DNA from 2 places in the Microbacterium sp. LMI13-1-1.1 genome. Region 2 is predicted to be linked to the other one. Evidence: riboswitches for the same ligand, from Rfam matches in the RefSeq annotation. Region 2 holds a riboswitch; the other holds the start of a gene.
The links. Region 2 has a riboswitch for thiamine pyrophosphate ahead of thiM (hydroxyethylthiazole kinase). Riboswitches for the same ligand answer to the same signal wherever they lie in the genome.

Region 1: linked by a shared signal. The riboswitch ahead of MRBLMI13_RS17960 (ECF transporter S component) and the one ahead of thiM (hydroxyethylthiazole kinase) in region 2 are both predicted to bind thiamine pyrophosphate.

Annotation. Positions count from the first base shown of each region.
Region 1 covers NZ_JBFPNL010000008.1:122,200-132,801, forward strand. Annotated here, with positions in the region: gene MRBLMI13_RS17955 (ABC transporter ATP-binding protein) at 1-1,061, opposite strand, end outside; gene MRBLMI13_RS17960 (ECF transporter S component) at 1,058-1,714, opposite strand; TPP riboswitch at 1,708-1,817, opposite strand; gene MRBLMI13_RS17965 (D-alanyl-D-alanine carboxypeptidase family protein) at 1,900-3,540, shown strand; gene MRBLMI13_RS17970 (ABC transporter ATP-binding protein) at 3,658-5,901, opposite strand; gene MRBLMI13_RS17975 (ABC transporter ATP-binding protein) at 5,898-7,625, opposite strand; gene MRBLMI13_RS17980 (enoyl-CoA hydratase/isomerase family protein) at 7,826-8,887, opposite strand; gene MRBLMI13_RS17985 (ATP-binding cassette domain-containing protein) at 9,009-10,602, shown strand, end outside.
Region 2 covers NZ_JBFPNL010000006.1:575,672-586,273, reverse strand. Annotated here, with positions in the region: gene argC (N-acetyl-gamma-glutamyl-phosphate reductase) at 1-577, opposite strand, end outside; gene MRBLMI13_RS16240 (bifunctional hydroxymethylpyrimidine kinase/phosphomethylpyrimidine kinase) at 822-2,972, opposite strand; gene thiM (hydroxyethylthiazole kinase) at 2,969-3,817, opposite strand; TPP riboswitch at 3,808-3,901, opposite strand; gene MRBLMI13_RS16230 (NAD-dependent epimerase/dehydratase family protein) at 3,924-4,889, opposite strand; gene MRBLMI13_RS16225 (DUF402 domain-containing protein) at 4,954-5,670, opposite strand; gene pheT (phenylalanine--tRNA ligase subunit beta) at 5,803-8,307, opposite strand; gene pheS (phenylalanine--tRNA ligase subunit alpha) at 8,307-9,347, opposite strand; gene MRBLMI13_RS16210 (hypothetical protein) at 9,397-9,972, opposite strand; gene MRBLMI13_RS16205 (amino acid ABC transporter permease) at 10,045-10,602, opposite strand, start outside.

The sequences.
Region 1 (10,602 bases), on a different contig from region 2:
ATGCGGGTGAGCAGCGCGCGCGACGACCAGCGGATGGGGTCGGGCTTCTCTCCGGCGGCGAGCGCGGGCAGAGCCGCGACCCGGCCGTCCTCGGCGGGGATGAGCCCTGCGAGCGTGAGTCCGAGCGTCGACTTTCCTGCGCCGTTCGCGCCAGTGACGCCGAGCACCTCGCCCGCGCGAACCTCGACATCGAACGGCCCGGCGACCGCGAGCCCCCGTCGCCGAGCGACCGTGAGGCCGCGCGCTTCGAGGAGAGACTCCCCCGGCTGGTGCGCCGGCGCGGGCGGAACGGCGGGCGGGTGGCCGGGAACCCACACACCGGATGCCGCGAGCTCGGCCCCTCGCGCGCCGAGCACCTGCTCAGGGCTCCCGTCGGCGAGGACGACCGTGCCCTCCGGCTCGGCGCCGAGCACGATCACCCGCGTGACGAGCGGCAGCCAGACGTCGATGCGATGCTCGATCACGACGAGGGTGGCGCCCGTGGCGTCGAGGGCGGCGGCGACGGCATCCCGCACGTCCTGCACTCCCTCGGGGTCGAGGTTCGCGGTCGGCTCGTCGAGCAGGATCGCGCCCGGTCGCATCGCCAGCACGCCGGCGAGCGCGAGACGTTGCTTCTGACCGCCCGACAGCGCGGCCGTCGATCGATCGAGTGCGACATCGAGCTCGACGGCGTCCAGCGCCGCGCGCACCCGCTGCCAGATCTCCTCGCGGGGGACGCCGAGGTTCTCGCAGCCGAATGCCACGTCGTCGCCGACCCTCGCGAGGATCGTCTGCGTGTCGGGGTCCTGCAGCACCATGCCGACTCGACCACGCGCCTGTATGGGCGGCACGCCGTCGACGAGCAGCCCTCCGTGCGTCTCGCCCTCGTCCGCCCCTCCCAGCACCCCGCCGAACCCCTGCAGCAGGGTCGACTTGCCCGAGCCCGACGCCCCCAGCAGCAGCACCCGCTCGCCCGGTTCGATGCGCAGGTCGACGTCGCGCACCGCCCACCGCAGTCGCGTCGCGTACCGCCACCCCCAGCCGCGGGCTTCGAGGGTGGCGGGCGTCGTGGTCGAGGTCACACCCGTGCGGTGACCTCGCGGCCGGCGGCGAACCGGCTGAGGGCTCCCGTCGCCGCGAGTCCTCGGGCGATCAGCCACGCGCCGAGTCCGGCGATCACCGCACCCGAGATGGTGGTCGAGACGATGTAGACGGTGGTGAAGAGCGTGTCTGCTCCGGCGTACCAGAGGATGCGGTCGTTGATGCCGCACGCGAGTCCCGCTCCGGCACCCGCCAGCATCGCGACGGGCAGACGCCAGACGCCGTAGAGGAACACGAGGAAGATCAGTTCGGCACCGAGACCCTGCACGAGCCCCGAGACGATGGTCAGCGGACCCCAGGCGTTGCCGACGAGGGCCGAGATGATCGCGGCGACCAGCTCGGTGTAGAGCGCGGCGCCCGGCTTGCGGATGATCAGCGCGCCCAGCACACCGGCGATGAGCCAGGGGCCGGCGAGCAGGCCCTGCACGCCGGGGAGCAGCGGCTTCAGGATGCTGCTGGGCACCTCGTAGCCGACGTTCCAGAGCAGGAAGATCAGCGCGCACGCGACGGCGATGACGCTGGCGACGACGATGTCGACGACCCGCCAGCGCCAGAGCTCAGGGCGACCGAGGCCCTTCGAGGCGCGCGAGACGGCTGCGGATTCCGTGGTGGATCCGGACGTGGATGTACTCATCAGTGACTCCTCCCTGCGCTGGCATTACCCAGATCAGGTTCGACGGTCGAAGCGCGATTCGCTCCCTCTCAGCCCGGCTCGCCGGACTCCCGTGGTTGTTCTGACGATCTTACCCAGTGACGACACTCACGTCTGCTCCTGTTGCAGCGACACTGATCCCTGCGCGAGTTCGGTACCGTGAGGAGGTGACCGCTCCTGACTCCGCCGAGGCCACCGCCTCCGCCGTTCCTGCGGGCGATGCGTCGACGCCCGATGCGACAGCGCCTCATGCGTCAGCGCCTGCCGGTGCCACGGCTGACTCGTCGGAGCCCGCCGGTTCGCCTGCGGCGCTTCCTGATGCCGACGTCTCGTCGGCCGGCACGACGGATGCGGCGCCCAGAACAGATGCGGATGACGACGCCCCCGGGCTCATCGCTCTCGAGGCGGCTCTCGAGACTCCCGAGACGACTCCCCACGCCCAGTGGGCAGAGGGTGCCAGCGGTGGGACGCCCCTGACGTGGGTCGACGCGGTCGAAGTCGCGCGGCACCCGGCGACCGAGGCGCTCGATGACACGCCTCCCGCCGCGAGCGGCGGCGCACTTCTGACCGGAGCCCATCTGCGCCCGGCGATCACCCGCCCCGGCGTGCTGGTCCCGCTCGGCGTTCTCGTCGGATTGCTCGGCACCTATGTCGGGTCGGCCATGCTGTGGCCGTTGCACGAGGTGGCGCCGACCGTGCAGGCAGTGGAGCTCTCCACGGTCGCCGCGCCCGCAGCCGCCATCACCTGGCCCACCCAGGGAAGCGCCGCCGTGGGAATCGGCGGCATCGGCACGACGTCGTCATCGCTCGATGCGGCGGCGATCGCGAGCGTCACCAAAGTGGTCTCGAGTCTGATGGTGCTCGATCGGATGCCTCTCGCCGTGGGCGAGCAGGGCCCGGAGTTCTCGTTCACGCGGGCGGACAACCTGGCGTACTGGGACTACCGCCGCTCCGACCAGTCGGCGCTCGACGTGCCCGTGGGCGGCACTCTCACCGAGTTCCAGCTCCTGCAGGGAACGCTGCTCGGTTCGGCGAACAACTACATCGACCGCCTCTCTCAGGAGATCTGGGGCTCCCCCTCGGCGTTCACCGCTGCGGCGGAGGTGTGGCTGCGCGACCGTGGCCTCGACAGCATCACGATCGTGACCCCATCGGGGTTCGACGCCCGCAACACGGCCACGCCCGAGTCGCTCGTCGCGCTGGCCGAACTGGCGATGCAGAACCCCGTGTTCGCCGGCATCGTCGGCACTCCGTCTGTCGATCTTCCGGGCGCCGGCACAGTGGTGAACACGAACGGGATGCTGGCGGATCCTGGCGTGGTCGGAGTCAAGACCGGCACGCTCGGCGACAGTTGGAACCTGTTGACCGCGAAGGTCATCACAATCGACGACACGACCGTGCACCTCTATGCGTCCGTTCTCGGGCAGGCCGACGATGAGCAGCGCCTCGCCCAGACCCGTTCGCTGTTCTCGCAGGTCGAGACGGCATTGGAGCAGCAGGCCCCCGCTGTCGCGGCCGGCACGGTCGTCGGCACGGTCACGACGCCGTGGGGCGCTACCGCCGATGTGGTGACGGATGCCGACGCCGACATCGTGCTGTGGAACGGCGCGATGGCCGAGGCCTCGGCGGACTTCTCCCTGGGCGACAACCGCGAGTCGGGCGACGAGGTCGGCACGTTGACGAGCTCAGGACCGTTGAACACGGTGACGACGTCGCTGTCGCTCGCCGATGACGTCGATGCCCCGAGCCCGTGGTGGCGCCTGACCCATCCGCTCGAGCTCCTCGGCATCACCGAAGCTCAGCGCTGACGACAGCAGAATGCCCCGCCCCCGGATGAACGGGAGTCGGGGCATTCTGCTTCTCGGCCGTCGTGCTTCCCGGCCGACGTGCGGGTCGGCCGTCGTGCGGGTCGACCGTCGTACGGATCAGCCCTTCTGGCCCCCGTCATCCGAGCGTTCGACGACGGACTGTGCCGCAGCGGCTTCGGCGGCAGGAACCTGCGCCCCCACCGAGACCCCGACCTGTGCCGCCGCCGCAGCTTCTTCGGCGTCGCCGCTGACGACGACAGGGGTCGAACCCGTGAGTGCGTCCTCTGCGTCGATGTCGGTGGCCGCCTGCTCGAACTGCGACTGGTAGAGGCGCCAGTACGCGCCCTGCGCCGTGATGAGCTCGTCGTGCGTGCCCTTCTCGACGATGTCGCCGTGTTCCATCACGAGGATGAGGTCGGCGTCGCGGATCGTCGACAGTCGGTGAGCGATCACGAACGAGGTGCGTCCCTGTCGCAACGCCGCCATCGCGTGCTGCAGCAGCACCTCGGTGCGGGTGTCGACCGCCGACGTCGCCTCGTCGAGGATCAGGATCGACGGCTGAGCGACGAACGCTCGCGCGATCGTGATCAGCTGACGCTCACCCGCCGAGACGTTCGACGCGTCCTCGTCGAGCACCGTGTCGTAGCCCTCGGGGAGCGAGCGCACGAAGCGATCGACATACGTCGCCTTCGCCGCCTCGAGAACCTCGTCGTCGGTCGCCGTGGAGCGTCCGTATCGGATGTTCTCGCGGATGCTGCCGGCGAACAGCCACGGGTCCTGCAGCACCATGCCGGTGCGTGAGCGCAGCTGCTCGCGTGTGACCTCGGAGATGTCCTGACCGTCGAGCAGGATCCGCCCGCCGTTCAGTTCGTAGAACCGCATGATCAGGTTGACGAGCGTCGTCTTGCCCGCTCCGGTCGGACCGACGATCGCGACCGTCTGACCGGGCTCGACCCGGAAAGAGAGGTCTCTGATGAGCGGACGCTCGGGCGTGTACGAGAACGCGACGTTCTCGAACTCCACGACGCCCTTGCCGTCGGCGAGCTTCGGAGCATCTGCCGCGTCGGCCTCCTGCTCTTCGGTGTCGAGCAGCTCGAACACCCGCTCGGCGGACGCCGTTCCCGACTGCACTACCGCGGCCATTCCACCGAGCTCCGAGAGCGGCTGCGTGAACTGCTGCGAGTACTGGATGAACGCCTGCACGTCTCCGAGACGCAGCTGCCCGCTCGCGACCATGAGACCGCCGAGCACGGCGATGCCCACATAGGTGAGACTGCCGACGAAGGTCATCGCCGGCATGATGATGCCGGAGAGGAACTGCGCCTTGAAGCTCGCCTGGAACAGCTCCTCGTTCTCGTCCTTGAACTTCTCCAGCGCATCCTGCTCGCGACCGAAGACCTTGACCAGCGCGTGGCCGGAGAAAGCCTCCTCGACGCGGGCGTTCAGGCGACCGACCTTGCGCCACTGGGTGCCGAAGGCCTTCTGCGACCGAGGGCCGATGACACCGAAGATCACACCCATGAGCGGGAGCGCGACCAGCGCGACGAGCGCGAGCTGCCACGAGATCGAGAACATCAGCACGAGCACTCCCACAACGGTGAGAACGGCCGTGATCGCACCGGACAGCGACTGCTGCATGGTCTGCGTGATGTTGTCGATGTCGTTGGTCACCCGGGAGATCAGGTCTCCGCGCTGCACCTTGTCGAAGTACGACAGGGGCAGGCGGTTGATCTTCGCCTCGACCGCCTCGCGAAGGCGCCACATGGTGCGGACCATGATGACGTTGATCACGTAGCCCTGGAGCCAGCTGAGGAAGGCGGCGGTGATGTAGATCGCCAGCACGGCGATGATGACCCAGCGCAGCGCGTCGAAGTCGACTCCGTCACCGACCCTGAAGCTGCCGAGAGCCTCGACCTGGTTGGCGAAGTCGTCCTGCCCGCCCTGACGGAGCGCGGCGACGACATCGTCCTGCGGGGTGCCGGCGGGGAATCCGGGGAAGTCCCCGTTCGCCTGCGCGAGCTGCACCGAGATGAAGCCCTTGTAGATGAGGTTCGTGGCCTCGCCGAGCACCTTCGGCGCGGCGACCGTCAGCACGACGCCGACGGCGCCGGCGATCGACACGAGGATGAACCACACGGCCGACGGCTTGAGCAGCCCGATCATCCGACCGAAGCTCTTGCCGAAGTTGTCGGCCTTGCCGGGTGCGACGCTGTCCCAGCCGCCGCCGTCCTGGCGCGCCTTCTCGGCGAGCTCGGCTTCGTACTTCTCTTCTTCGGTCATCTCGGGCTCGACCGCAGTGGTCGCGGCCGTCGCCTTGGCTGCACGACCGCGGCGGGTCTGGGGCGTGTTCTGCTCGCTCATGCGTCCACCCCCAGCTGCGATTCGACGATCTCTCGGTACGTGGTGCTCGTCTCGAGGAGCTCCTCGTGCGTGCCGACGCCGACCATGGTGCCCCCTTCGAGCACGACGATGCGGTTCGCATCGGTGATGGACGAGACGCGCTGCGCGACCACGATCTTGGTCACGTGCGGCAGCTCACGCCATAGCGCCTGCCTCAATCGGGCGTCGGTGGTGAGGTCGAGAGCCGAGAACGAGTCGTCGAACACCAGGATCTGCGGCTGACGCACGATCGCGCGGGCGATCGCCAGACGCTGACGCTGTCCGCCCGAGACGTTCGTGCCGCCCTGCGTGATGCGCGATTCGAGGCCCTGCGGCATCTCCTCGACGAAGTCGCGGCCCTGTGCGATCTCGAGGGCGTGCCAGAGCTCTTCGTCGGTCGCGTCCTCTCTGCCGTAGCGGAGGTTCGACGCCACCGTGCCGGTGAAGAGGAACGGGCGCTGCGGAACGAGACCGATCGTCGCCCAGAGCGATTCGACATCCGCCTCGCGGACATCCGTGCCGCCGACGAAGACGGCTCCGCCCGAGACGTCGAAGAGTCGCGGGATCAACGACACGAGTGTCGTCTTGCCCGCACCGGTCGACCCCACGATCGCGACGGTCTCGCCGGGCTCTGCAGCGAAGCTGATGCCCTTGAGCACGGGAGAGTCGGCCCCGGGGTAGGTGAACTCGACGTCGTCGAAGGCGACCGAGCCGGGCGTCGGGAAGTCGGTGACGCCGTTCGCCGGACGCTCCATGCTCGACTGCGTGTCAAGGACCTCGCCGATGCGCTCGGCCGAGACCGCGGCGCGCGGGATCATGATCGCCATGAAGCTGGCCATGATGACGCCGCCCATGATCTGACCGATGTACTGCATGAACGCGAAGATCGTGCCGACCTGCACCGTGCCGCTGTTGACCTCGATGCCGCCGAACCACACGACTGCCACGATCGTGACGTTGAGGATCAGCATGAACAGCGGGAACAGCAGCACGAACAGCGAGCCGACCTTGCGGCCGACCACCATGATGTCGGTGTTGGCTCCGCGGAAGCGCTCTTCTTCGATGTTCTCCCGGACGAAGGCCCGCACGACGCGCACGCCGGTGAGCTGCTCGCGCAGCACGCGGTTCACGGTGTCGAGCTTGCCCTGGTAGCTGCGGAACAGCGGAACCATGCGGCTGACGACGAGCCCGGCGACGATCAGCAGCAGCGGCACGGACACGGCGATGAGCCAGCTCAGACCGATGTTCGTCTGCACGGCGAAGATGATGCCGCCGATCGCGAGCAGCGGCGCGGTGACGAGCATGGTGGCGCCCATCATCGCGAGCATCTGCACCTGCTGCACGTCGTTCGTGTTGCGCGTGATGAGGGAGCCTGCACCGAACTGCGACACCTCACGCTCGGAGAATCCGCTGACCTTGGCGAAGACGTCGGCGCGGATGTCGCGGCCCGCGCCCATGGACGCACGGGCGGCGAAGTAGGTGGCGATGACCGAGGCGATGATCTGCCCGAGCGAGACGGCGAGCATGAAGAGACCGGTGCGCCAGATGTAGTCGGTGTCCGACTGGGCGACGCCCTTGTTGATGATGTCTTCGTTCAGGCGCGGGAGGTAGAGGGTGGCGAGCGCGCTGGCGAACTGGAACACCAGGACGGCCGCGAGCAGCCACTTATAGCGGGCGAGATAACGGAGGAGGATTTTTCCCAGCACAGGCGGACTTTCTAGGAAGGATGAATCGGCGGATCTCCCGACGGGCGGACGCAGGCCGACGATCGCGCACAAGCAAGAGTGGCATGAACTTCGGACATTCGTATCCCCCGATGGGCGGACCTTCGCTGACAGCGAACCATTTGGCCCGCAGCCAGCGGTTTATGCACCGCGGCGAACAACCGCAGATATATCGAAATACCTCAGAAGAGCGAGCGTTGGGGCACGAAATCCCGAGCATCGGCACCGGCATCCGACGGGAGCTCGGCGATGGTCGCCGGGTTCCACTTCGGATTGCGGTCCTTGTCGACGACCTGCGCGCGGATGCCCTCGACGAGATCGGGATGCTGCGTCACGAACCACATCACGCGGCGGTACTCGCCCTCGAGAGCGGCGCGCAGGTTCGGGAGTCGACGTGCCTCCCTGACGGCGTCGAGGGTGACGGCGAGTCCGGTCGGCGCCAGGCTCTCGAGCAGGTCCGCGGTCGTCGCGGCATCCGCAGCCTCCTCGGCGCGGAGCCGCGACACGATCTCCGCGATCGTGTCGGACGAGAACGCGCGGTCGATCCATTCGCGTGACGCCGGGAGCGCAGACGGCTCGGGGGTCTCGTCGAACAGCAGCACGATCTCGGCCGGCCCGGTCGGGTCGGCACGATAGGCCAGCGCCTCGCGCAGCGCATCGAGCCGATCGGACGGCACGAGGTGGTCGGCGAAGCCGAGCAGCACCGCATCCGCTCCGTTCATCGTCGAGCCCGTGAGTCCGAAGTACTCCCCGAATCGCCCTGGCATCCGCCCCAGCAGCCACGTGCCGCCGACGTCGGGGGTGAATCCGATGCGCGTCTCGGGCATCGCCAGCTGGGAACGCTCGGTGACGATGCGGATGGCCGCGTGACCCGACAGGCCGACGCCGCCGCCCATCGTGATGCCGTCGGCGATGGAGACGATGGGTTTCGGGTACTCGGCGATCATCGCGTTCAACGCATACTCGGCGCGGAAGAACTCGGCGGTCTCCTCAGTGCGTCCGGCCACGATCTGCCCATGCAGTGCGCGAACGTCTCCCCCGGCGCACAGGCCTCGCTCGCCCGCGCCGTCGATGACGACGATCTGCACATCGGTGTCGTCGCGCCAACGCTCGAGGGCCTCGGTGAGCTGCTGGATCATCCCGGGGTCGAGCGCGTTGATCGCTTCCGGCCGGTTCAGGGTGAGCCTGCCGAGGGCCCCTTCGGTGCGGACGAGGACCCGGGAAGCAGCGCTGGATTCGGTCACGGGTGCCAGGCTACCCGCTCGACGGACCCTTGCATCCGGCCGCGTTCGTAGGGTAAATGCACGATCCTGCGGCTTTTCCGGCAGGATAGACAGAACTGCCCACTGCAACGAGAGGTCGCAGATGCCCGACGGACAGGTGCTCGAGTTCACGCACGTCACGAAGCGCTTCAACGACGTGACGGCGGTGTCCGACTTCTCCGCGCGAGTCGAGCCCGGTGTCGTGACCGCTTTCCTCGGCCCGAACGGCGCCGGCAAGACCACCACCCTGCGCATCCTCCTCGGCCAGGTGCGCGCCACGAGCGGCACCGCCACGATCGGCGGAGTCTCGCATGCAGAGCTGCGTCACCCGCTGCGCACGATCGGTTCCGTCCTGGAGGAGACCGCGTATCGCCCTCGCCGCTCGGCCTCACGCCAGCTGACGATCGCTGCCAAGGCCAACGGCATCCCGCTCTCGCGTGTCGACGAGGTCCTCTCTCTGGTCGGTCTCGAGCACGAGGCCGAAGGTCGCATCGGCAGCTTCTCGCTCGGAATGCGTCAGCGGCTGAGCGTGGCACACGCGCTGCTCGGCGACCCCGGAGCTCTGGTCTTCGACGAACCGGCCAACGGCCTCGACCCTGAGGGCATCCGCTGGATCCGCCTCCTTCTGCGTCGCCTCGCCGACGAGGGCCGCACGGTTCTCGTCTCCTCGCACGTGCTGAGCGAGATCGAACAGGTCGCAGACCACGTGCTCGTGCTCTCGAAGGGCCAGCTCGTTCTCTCGAGCGGCATCGAGACGCTCGCCGACCCTTCTGCCGGTTCTGTCGTGGTCGACGCGGCGGATCGTGCCGCACTGAGGTCCGCGCTCTCGGCAGCGGGCCTCGAGGTCGAGGTGCTCCGATCGGGTCTCACGGTTCGCGGCAGCAACGCGGGAGCCGTCGGCGCCATCGCGGCATCGGCCGGCATCGCCCTCGCCACCCTGGTCCAGCGCGGCCCCACTCTCGAGGACGTCTTCATCGAGCTCGTCCGCGGCGGCAGGCTCGCGCCGCAGGCCATCACCGCCGCGCCGCTCGATTCCGCAGCGCCGGTCGCGGGTGTCGGAGCGCCTGTCGTCGATTCCGTGGCGCCATCCGAGTCGTCGGACGTGGCCGACTCCGACCACGCCGATTCCGAGACCCTTCAGGCTCAGGATGTCGCGGGGCCCGATGTGTCTGAGTCCGATGCAGCTGCGACCGATGCGGATGCGTCGGTTCTCTCCGAATCCGATGCGGACGCGACCGACGCCGCCCGCGCAGAGGCCGACGCGGCGGATGCCGAGGCCGACGACGCGGCTGATGCGGCGGATGCTGCTCGTGACGTCGAGTACGCCGCGGCAGAGCTCCGCTATGCGGCCGATGCCTCGGATGCGAACGACGCGGAAGATGCGGCCGACGTCGCCTCGGAGGCCGCGCATGCGGGCCGCGAGGACGCCCACGGCGATGATGACCCGGCAGGCGGATCGACCGAGCCGCAGACGCCCGCGGACGCCGAAGCGGCGAACGCCCAGCCGTCGTTCGACGACATCCTCTTCGGCACCGCCCCGGCAGACGCGCCGGACGCTCATGCCGCCGACCACACCGACGCCCGCGTCAGCGACGACACCGACGGTCATGTCGCTGACGCGACAGACCAGACTGCGAACGAAGACGGCACCGGCGAGCACTCCGGAGTCGAGTTCTTCGCCGAGGCACACGAGTCCG
Region 2 (10,602 bases):
GCAGATTGGTCTTGAGGCTCTTCCCCGCACCCGAGGGGCCGACGGCGAGCACCGAGACGATGTCTCCCGCGTCGATCACTCCCGCTGCGACGCCGGGAGCGAGACTCAGACTCACCGTGGATGCATTGCATCCGGGGGCGGCGATCCGCTTCGCATCGCGCAGCGTCTCGCGCTGCTTGATGCCGTCGACGAGCAGCTCGGGGACCCCGTAGGCCCAGGGTTCGTGGAAGTCGCCGCCGTAGAACGCATCCCAGGACGCCTGCGAGGTGAGGCGATGGTCGGCCCCGGCGTCGATCACCAGCGGGGTGTCGCCGAGCGCATCCGTGTACTGACCCGACTGACCGTGCGGCAGAGCGAGGAACACGATGTCGTGACCGGCGAGCGTCTCGGGTGTGGTGTCCTGCAGAGTGAGGTGAGCGAGAGACCGCAGGTGCGGCTGATGCTGCACGAGCGGCTGACCGGCGTTCGAGTGAGCCGTCACGGTGCGGATCTCGATGTCGGGATGAGACGCGAGGAGGCGCAGGATCTCGCCGCCCGCGTAGCCGGATGCGCCGGAGACGGCGACGGAGTACGTCATGCTTCTACCTTAACGGTCGGACCCCTCGGCGAACGCGGGGTGCAGTGTCGGGAACCGGGGCGGCGACACCGGCACTCGACCGCCGTGCGTACGCAGGCAGAAGCGCAGGGTCGCCTAGAGTCGGCGGCCGCTGCGGCGTCGGCGCACGGCGATGGCGCTCGGAGCGAGCGTCAGAGTTGCGGTGGCGGCCGAAGGCATGCCGCGACGATAGCGCGCTCGTCGCGGCATGCGCAAATCCGGTCCGTCATCCGGCAGGCACGGGGAGCGCCGGCGCCGCGAAGAACGCGAGCTCGTGGGCGCTCGAGACCTCGAACGCTCGGAGCATCCGTCGACGCCTCGGGGCATCCGACTGCGCCGCCGCGTCCATCACGTAGCCGACCGCCTGCTCTGTCGCCGCCTCGAAGGCCGGATCGGCGTAGGTCGCGAGCCACGATGCATACGGATGCTGCGGATCGCGGGCGTACTCGCCGAACGCCCCCGCGTGCAGACGCGTCCCGAGATCGGTGTAGAGCCAGAAGCACGGCAGCACGGCGGCGATGAGCTCGGCATAGTCTGCGCCGAAGGCGACGGATCGCAGATGGTCCAGGTACGCGACGGTCGCGGGGGCCGGATCAGCGGCGAAAGTCTCCGCCTCCACGCCCGCACCGGGGGTCAGCCACGACGCGTGGAGTTCGAGCTCTCCGGCGATCGCCCCGTGCGCGGACTCCGCCCAGAACGCCTGCTCGTGCGGTGTCGGTGCGAGCCGAGAGGCCTCGGCGAGGACCCTCGCGTACTCCCGGAGGTACAGCGCATCCTGGCGAAGGTAGAACAGGAACCACTCGCGGTCGAGTGTCCCGTCGGCGAGAGCGCCGACGAAGGGCAGCTCGTCGATATCCGCCCGCAGGTGCGCGATCCGCTCCCACCACTGATCGCGGATGTGCGCCCGGCCGGGGGTTGTCTCGAGTCCGCCACGTCGCCAGAGGCCGCCGAAGTGGTTGATCGGCCCGTGTCCTCGTCCGACGTGGAGCGCATCGCTCTCCGTCAGAGACTCACGCAGCCACGAACGGGCCGAGGCGACCGCGTCGGTGAGGGACTCGCCCCTGGCGAGGCGGGTGGCGAGGGCGGACGAGAGGGAGCACCCGGTGCCATGCGTGTTGCGGGTCGCGATGCGCGCGCCCGGATACCCCCGACTCACTCCGTCGGCAGCGTCGATCACCGCGTCGGGCACGTCGTCGCCGTCGAGATGCCCTCCCTTCACGAGCACCGCCGCGCCCACACGGTCGGAGAGCGCAGCTGCCGCCGCGAGCGCGTCATCCCACCCGTCGATCGGATGGTCGGCCAGCGCGGCGAGCTCGGCGAGGTTGGGCGTCACGACATGCGCGCGCTCGAGGAGTCCGCGCAGCGCGACCTCGGCCTCCCGGTCGAGAAGCCGGTCGCCACTGGTCGCGACCATCACCGGGTCGAGCACGACGATCGGCGGCCGCACGGCATCGAGCCAGTCGGAGACCGCACGGATCACGTCGGCATTCGCCAGCATCCCGATCTTCACCGCATCGATGACGATGTCGTCTGAGATCGCATCGAGCTGCTCCCGCAGGAACTCCGCGGGCGGCACATGCACCGCCCGCACGCCCACGGTGTTCTGAGCGGTGAGTGCGGTCAGAGCCGCCATGCCGTACCCGCCGTTCGCGGCGATGGACTTGAGGTCGGCTTGGATCCCCGCACCGCCCGATGGATCGCTGCCGGCGATGCTGAGCACCCGCGGCGTGCCTGACGCCCGCCACCGCCGGAGGAAGCTCTGCGCCGTCTGCTTCGGATCGACCGCGGCGCAGATGGCCGAGACCACCGCGAGGCCGGCCGCGCCCGCGTCGCGGAGTCGCTCTGTGTCATCGATGTCCACGCCGCCGATGGCCACGCAGGGCACGGCGCACGTCTCGATGAGCGACCGGAAGCCGTCGATGCCCAGAACCGGCGGATGGTCGGGCTTGGTGTCGGTGGGGCGGATCACACCGACGCCGAGGTAGTCGACCACGCCCGCAGGCAGAGCCGCCACCGCGTCGAAGTGGTCGGGTGTGTTCGCCGTCAACCCGATGATCGCCTCGGCACCCAGTCGCTCGCGCGCCCGCAGTACCGACGCATCGCCCTGACCGAGATGCACGCCGTCGACGCGAGCTCCCCGAGCGCGAGCGGCGAGCGCCGCATCGACCCGGTCGTTCACCAGGAGGATCGCACGGCCGTCGATCACGCGCGACAGCTCGACCAGCTGATCGGCGGTCTCGGCATCCGTCGCGATCTTGTCGCGCAGCTGCACGATGCGCACTCCCCCGTCGACAGCGAGGCGCACGGTCTCGACGACACCCCGCTCACCGCAGAGGCCCGGATCCGTGACGAGGTAGAGCGAGAGGTCGGCGATCACAGCGCGCTCTCCTGAACGCGCGCGGAGGCCACCAGGTCAGCCGGCTGCACGGCGGCGAGCGCGTCGAGCAGAGCAACAGCGAAGGTGCCGGGGCCCGAGGCGTGCACCGCGGCCCTCTCGGCGGCGATCGTGTAGACGAGGCTCGCCGACGCCACCGCCGTGAGCGGATCGGCAGAGGTCGAGCGCGCCGCGCCGAGGAACGCGGCCATGACCGCGCCCAGCGCGCACCCGCCGCCGGTGACCCGGGTGAGCAGCTCGTGACCGTTCGCGATGCGCAGCAGACGGACGCCATCGGTCACCAGGTCGACCGGTCCAGACACCGCGACCACAGAGCCATGACGCGCGGCGAGTGAGAGCGCTGCCTCTGCCGCATCGTCTGTCGTGTCTGTCGCGTCCACACCCCGGCCGCCTGCGCTGAGTCCGGCGAGCGCGAGGATCTCGGATGCGTTCCCCCTGATCGCCGTGGGGCGCGAGGCGACCAGCTCGTGGGCGAGGGCCGTGCGCACCGGGAGTGCGCCGATCGCGACGGGATCCAGCACCCACGGAGTGCCCGCGGCGACGGCACCGGACGCGGCTTCGAGGCTCGCCGCCCGCTGCTCGGGGGTCGGCGTTCCGAGGTTGATCAGGACGCCGGACGCCACCCCGGCGAACATTCCTGCTTCGTCGACGATGTCGACCATCGCCGGTGCCGCGCCGAGGGCGAGCAGCACGTTGGCGGTGAACCCCGTGACGACGCTGTTGGTGATGCAGTGGGTCAGAGGTGGACTCTCGCGCAGCTCGGACAGGAGCTGTCCGGCCGTGGCAGCCAGGGTCGATTCGGATTCAGGACGCAGACGATCGCTCATTGCGACATCCCTTCGCTAGTACGAACTAGATCAGGTTCGACGGGTCTGTTCTCAGCCGCGGATGCGGCACCCCGTGTCACTGCTCGCAGTCTAGCGACGCGCGCCGTCAGCGCAGAAGCTGGATCAGCGCGAGTTCGTCCGTCCGGGTCAGACCTGCGCGCCGCTCGCGATCGACACCGCGTTCCCGCTCGTCCTCGATCACCACCGCGATGGTCTCATCGAGCGGACGCAGCTCTCCCCCGGCCGCACGGTAGCGCGCGTTCGACCTCGTCATGAATCCGGTCATGTCGCTCGGGAGCCACAGCGGCAGCGATCGCTTGCCCGCCCAGTACTCCACCTCATTCGCCACGAGCCAGTCGTCGGTGGCCGTGACGGTGTCTCCTCGGTGACCCGCATGCCTGCGCACCGCCTCGATGACCTCGGCCATCGGGTGCCGGTCGCCGGTCGTGTTGATCACTCCGGTCGCAGTCGTCGTGCTGATGAACTCCGACAGGTCATCGACGTCGATCACCTGCACGTCTCGCCCGTCTGCACGCGGCAGCAGCACGGGTTCGTCGTGAGCGCGCAGGAACGCCGCAGCCCAGTATCCGAAGCGGTCGCTCGGGTCGCCCTTCCCGACGATCAGCCCCGGGCGCACGATCAGCGATCGGTCGCCGAGCGTGCGAACCGCGTTCTCGGCGGCGACCTTCTGCGCGCCGTACTCGTACTCATCCCCGGCGCCGGCCGGCTGATGCAACGGCGCGGATTCGTCCGCCCCGGCCGTCTCGTCATCGGAGTATGCCGACACCGACGAGACGTACGTCCAGCGGGCGGCTCGATCCCCGAGCGCCTCGACCGCCGCCGCCACGTGCGCCGCATTCGAGGAGACGTCGATCACGTGGTCCCAATCGCGACCGCGGACGGCGTCATAGGCGTCGGCGTCGTCACGATCGGCCAGAACCAGGCTCGCACCCTCCGGGGACGGTCGACCTCCTCGCGCGAGGCACATCACCGCCGCCCCGTTCACCAGCAGGCGTCCGGCGATCCGACCGGACAGCCAGCCGGTCCCGCCGAGGATCAGAACGTCAGTCATGGACCCATGCCACCATCTCCGCCGTGCGAGGGGAAGTGTCTTCCGCTCACGGCGGATGCCGGGTTCACCGCGCGCGGAGGTCTGACAGCCCCGTGAGCTCCGGGACGGTCCAGGAGGGATCCGGCCGCCAATCTCGCCATTCCGCGGCGAACGGCCAGTCACCGTCGCGGTACGACGCGATCGCCGCGTCGGCGTGCCGCTCGATCTGCGCCGCCTGCTCGGATGTGAGACGGCCCTGCTCGACGGCCGCGATCAGCTCGTCCTCATCCTTCAGATGCACCCGGCCGTCCGGCTCGATCTCGACGTCGAGGATGTGGTCCGACGAGTAGGTGTCGCGGTCGGTGCGCAGGTGCGCGTTCTCGAGGTTCACGTACCAGCCGGCGAACTGCCACTCCGCCCCGCTCACATCGCTCCAGAAGAGCCACACCGACCACGCGGCGCCTGCGGGGGCGATCCGCAGGATGCCGTTGCCCCACCACTCCTCCACGATCCGCGTCCGCGGGTCCAGCCATCGCCGCTCGAGCGGAACCGTTCGGATGCGCTCGCCTGCCGGAGTTCCCTGCCCCTCCTGCAGCGTGCCCGGAGCGAGCCAGGCGACGAGGCCCCGCTCGTCGTCGCGGACGACTCGCATGGGTGTGATCGTCGACGCATCTCCGGGCTGCCACCCCGGCTTCCGGTAGTGCCAGGAGATCTGATCGCCCGGGTCGAGGAAGGGCGCCTCGCCCATCGGTCGGACGCCATCGGGAACCGCCGCAGGCGTGCTGTGGGGAAGGATGCTCATCACGACACGCTACCTCGCGGGAAAGCCAGGTTCAGGTCGGCTCGGCGGTGGCGATCACTTCCACATCCGACGCCTCGATCGCTGCGTGGCGGACTGCATCCCGCACCGGAATGCAGTCCGCGCAGCGCTGAGTCAGTCGCGCAGCGTCGCGCCGAAGCGCTCGGCCGTGACAGCGACGCCCGCGAGCTTCGCCTCCGTCGCCTCGGCCGCGGTGAGCGTGCGATCGTCCGCGCGGAACCGCAGAGCGAAGGTGAGACTCTTCTGCCCTTCCGCGACGCCGTCTCCGCGGTAGTCGTCGACGAGTCGGATCGCCTCGAGGAGCTCTCCCGCGCCTTCGGCCAGCGCAACCTTGACGTCGCCGGCGGGGACGTCAGCCCCGAGCACGAGCGACACGTCCTGCGTGGCGGCAGGGAACGTCGACAGCGAGGCGGCGACCGCACGGGCGGTCGCCAGCGTGAGGATTCCGTCGAGATCGAGCTCGAGCACGGTCGCGCGACCCGGCAGGTCTGCTCCCGCTGCGACGTCGGGGTGGAGTTCTCCGACATAGCCGACCTCGACGCCGCCGACCGACAGCACGCCGGTGCGTCCGGGGTGCAGCGCCGCGCGCTCGCCCTGGGCCACCTCGATGTCCACGCCGGCAGCTGCGGCGATGACGCGAGCCGCGTCCAGCGCTTCCGACAGACCGGCCGCTTCAGCCGCACGGCCGGGCTGGCGTGCCACGACATTGCCCGTGAACAGCGCCGCGACGTGGCGGTGCTGCGGCGGGATCGAGGCGTTCAGCGCGGCGAGGGTCTCGTCCGACGGACGCACGCCGAGCGGCGGAACATCATCGGTGCCGTACTCGACACCGGGCTCGGGCAGGAACACGACGCCGGTCTCGAACAGCGCGAGATCCGTGAGGCCGCGCGAGATGTTGCGATGCGCGGTCTGCAGCAGTCCCGGGATGAGCGAGCGACGCAGGAACGGAGCAGAGCCGTCGAGCGGGTTCGCGAGCCGGATGCTGGGCAGGTGCTCTCCCGACGCCGAACCGTGCAGGTCGTTCTCGGCGTCGGTGGTGAAGGGGAAGGAGGGCGTCTCGACGAGACCGGCTGCTGCGAGCGCGTCAGCCACGCGACGTCGCCCCTGCTGGTGCGGCGTCAGGCCACGGCCGGACGGAGGCGTCGGCAGCACCGAGGGGATGCGGTCGAGACCGTGGATGCGCGCGACCTCTTCAGCAAGAGACCACTTGTCGGTGAGGTCCGGGCGCCAGGTCGGCGGGATGACGACCCAGCCGGCATCCGTCTCGGTGACCTCGCCACCGATCGTCGTGAGCGCGCCCACGATCTCGTCGTCGGAGTAGTCGACCCCGATGAGTCCCTGTACGAATCCTCGCGGCAGCTCGATCTCGGCGACGAAGACCTCGGCGAACAGCGCGCCACCCTCTTCGGTGAGCGTGCCGCCGGCGAACTCGACCATCAGGTCGGCGGCTCGACGAGCCGCGACGAACGGCACCAGAGGGTCGACGCCGCGCTCGAAGCGCTTGGAGGCCTCGCTCGGCAGCTTGTGCCGACGGGCGGTGCGCGCGATCGTCACCGGGTCGAACGTCGCTGCTTCGATGAGGACGTTGCGCGTCGTGTCGCTCATCTCGGTCGTGCCACCACCCATGACACCGGCCAGGCCGATGGGCCCGGATCCATCGGTGATCAGAAGATCCTCGACGTGGAGCTTCCGCTCCTGGCCGTCGAGAGTCGTCATCTTCTCACCGGGGGTCGCACGGCGCACCGTGATGCCGCCCGAAAGCTTGTCGAGGTCGTATCCGTGCAGCGGCTGCCCCAGCTCGAGCATCACGTAGTTGGTGATGTCGATCAGGATGCCGAGTGAGCGCATGCCGGCGAGCGACAGGCGAGCGATCATCCACGGCGGGGTCGGGCGCGACGGGTCGACGTCGCGGACGACACGGGTGACGAACTCGCTCGCCCCGACGCGGCCGCGCACGGGGGCGGCGTCGTCGACGATCGCCGTATGACCGGTTCCGGGCTGGAGTTCGACGAAGTCGCGTTCGGCCGGGTCGCGGAACGTCGCTCCGGTGGCGTGCGAGTACTCGCGTGCGACACCTCGGAGCGAGAACGCGTACCCGCGGTCGGGCGTCACGTTGATCTCGACCGCGACATCGTCGAGCCCGAGGAGGCTGATGGCGTCGGTGCCGACGGGAGCGTCGATGCCGAGGTCGGCCAGCACGAGGATGCCGTTGTGCTCGTCGCCGAGACCCAGCTCGCGCGCAGACGCGATCATGCCGTCGGACACATGACCGTAGGTCTTGCGGGCGGCGATCGGGAACGGCCCAGGCAGCACGGCGCCCGGCAGGGTCACCACGACCTTGTCGCCGGCGACGAAGTTGTGCGCACCGCAGACGATCCCGCGGATGCCGCCGTTCGCCTCGCCGACGTCGACCTGGCACCAGTTGATCGTCTTGCCGTTGGACTGCGGCTCCCCCTCGAGGGAGACGACCTGTCCGACCACGACGGGACCCGAGATCTCGAAGCGGTGGATATCCTCCTCCTCGAAGCCGACGGTGACCATCGCCGCCAGAACGTCTTCGGGCGTCGCATCCGCTGCCAGATCGACGTACTCACGCAGCCACGAAAGCGGGACGCGCATCACACCACCATCCCGTACTGCTCGCTGAAACGGACATCGCCCTCTGCCATGTCCCGCATGTCCTGCACATCGCTGCGGAACATGAGTCCGCGTTCGACGCCCATACCGAAGGCGAAGCCGCTGTAGACGTCGGGGTCGATCCCCGCCGCACGCAGCACGTTCGGGTTGATCATGCCGCAGCCGCCCCACTCGATCCAGCGGGCGCCGCCCTTGAAGGTCGGGTGCCACAGGTCGAGCTCGGCCGACGGCTCGGTGAAGGGGAAGAAGTTCGTGCGGAAGCGCGTCTTCGCCTCCGGTCCGAAGAGCTGACGCGCGACGTGGTCGAGCGTGCCCTTGAGGTGGGCCATCGAGATGCCCTTGTCGACGACCAGCCCCTCGAACTGCGTGAAGACGGGGAGGTGCGTCGCATCGAACTCGTCGGTGCGGTAGACGCGGCCGGGGCACAGCACGTAGATCGGCACGTCGCGGTCGAGCATCGAGCGCACCTGCACGGGACTCGTGTGCGTGCGCATCACGAGGTGGCGCGAGGGCGGGTCGACGTAGAAGGTGTCCTGCTCCTGGCGAGCGGGGTGGTCGACGTCGAAGTTCAGCGCGTCGAAGTTGAACCACTCGTGCTCGAGCTCGGGCCCTTCCGCGATCTCCCAGCCCATGCCGACGAAGATGTCGGAGATCTGCTCACTCAGCAGAGTGAGCGGATGCCGCGCACCGACGCGGGTCCGGGAAGGAACGGCGGTGATGTCGATGCGCTCGGATTCGAGACGGGCGGCGACCTCGGCGGCTGCCAGCTCCTCCTCCTTGGCGGCGAGGGCCTTCGTGACCTGACCGCGCCCCTGCCCGACGAGCTTGCCGAAGGCCGCCTTGTTCTCGGGAGCCACCTGCCGCATCGAGGCGTTCAGGACGGCGAGAGGCGAGCCGTCTGCGACATGAGCGGCTCTCGCCGCCTTCAGCTCGGTGGTATCAGCGGCCGCAGTGATCGCTTCGAGTGCGGCCGCGACGGCGGCTTCGACCGCTTCCGGGGTGATTTCGGGAGACTCAGACACGAGACAGGAGTCTACCGGGACGGCGGACTGCTCCTTCCCGAGGCCGGGCTCAGAGCGGGCCGAACATCGGCACTGCGACCAGGGGCACCCACGTGACCCGATCGCGCTCGAGCGCGGCCACGAGTCGCTGGTCCCGCGCCGCTTCGCGACGCAGCGTCTGACGCCCCCTGCCGATGACCGCGGCCGGGATCACGAACACCGAGACGAGCAGGAGTGCGAATCCTGCGTCGAGGACGAGGAGCGGCACCGGATCGACCGAGGAGACGATTCCGGAGATCAGGAAGACGTTGAGCGCCCCGAAGATGCTGGCTGCGGCGATGAGGCCGCCTCCGAGCGAGCCGGCACCCCGGGTCCTGTACGACGTGCCGGGTTTCGGGATCCAGCCTCTCACCCGTGCGAGGAACACGCCGGAGACGACGGCGACGATGCCACCGACGATCATCGACGGCACGTATGCCGAAGGCGGCATACCGACCGCCAGCAGGACGAGCCCGACGACGACGGACGACGAGCCGAGCGCGAGGAACGAGGCCCACATCCCACGGCGCATCGCGCGGGCATCGGCGACCTCACGCAGCCGAGACCGGGAGTCCGTGCCATGCAGCGCGGCCAGGTCAACATCCATCCACTCCGCGAGCGTGCGGCTCGTCGCAGGCGGATAGGCGGAGACCGGCTCGACGCGCATCACGACGGACGCTCAGACCGGGCCGGGGCCGTCCCCGCCCGCGACACCGCCCAGGCCACTGCCCCCGCGCTGCAGGGTGATGAGCTCGGTGTTGGTGCCGTCGCCGTGCTGGCGCGGGTCACCGGCTGCCTGGATCGCCTTGACCTTCGGCGAACGACGGGTGCTGATCTCCACCCACTTCGCGATGCCGGAGAGAATGAGGCACATGACGATGTAGATGCCGCCGATGACGAACGCCGACTGCAGGATCGGACGACCCTGCTGCGACGTCAGCTGCTTCGCGTAGTACAGCAGCTCCGGGTAGGTGATGATGAACCCGAGAGCGGTGTCCTTCATGGTCACGACCAGCTGGGCGACGATCACCGGGAGCATCGCCCGGATCGCCTGCGGCAGCAGGATGAGACGCATGACACCGCTCTTGCGGAGTCCGATCGCGTAGCCGGCCTCTTTCTGCCCGCGGGGCAGGGACTCGATACCGGCCCGGAGCACCTCTGCGAGCACGGAGCCGTTGTACGCCATCAGCGCGATGACGACCGCCCAGTACGGGTCCATCTTGATGCCGACCACGGG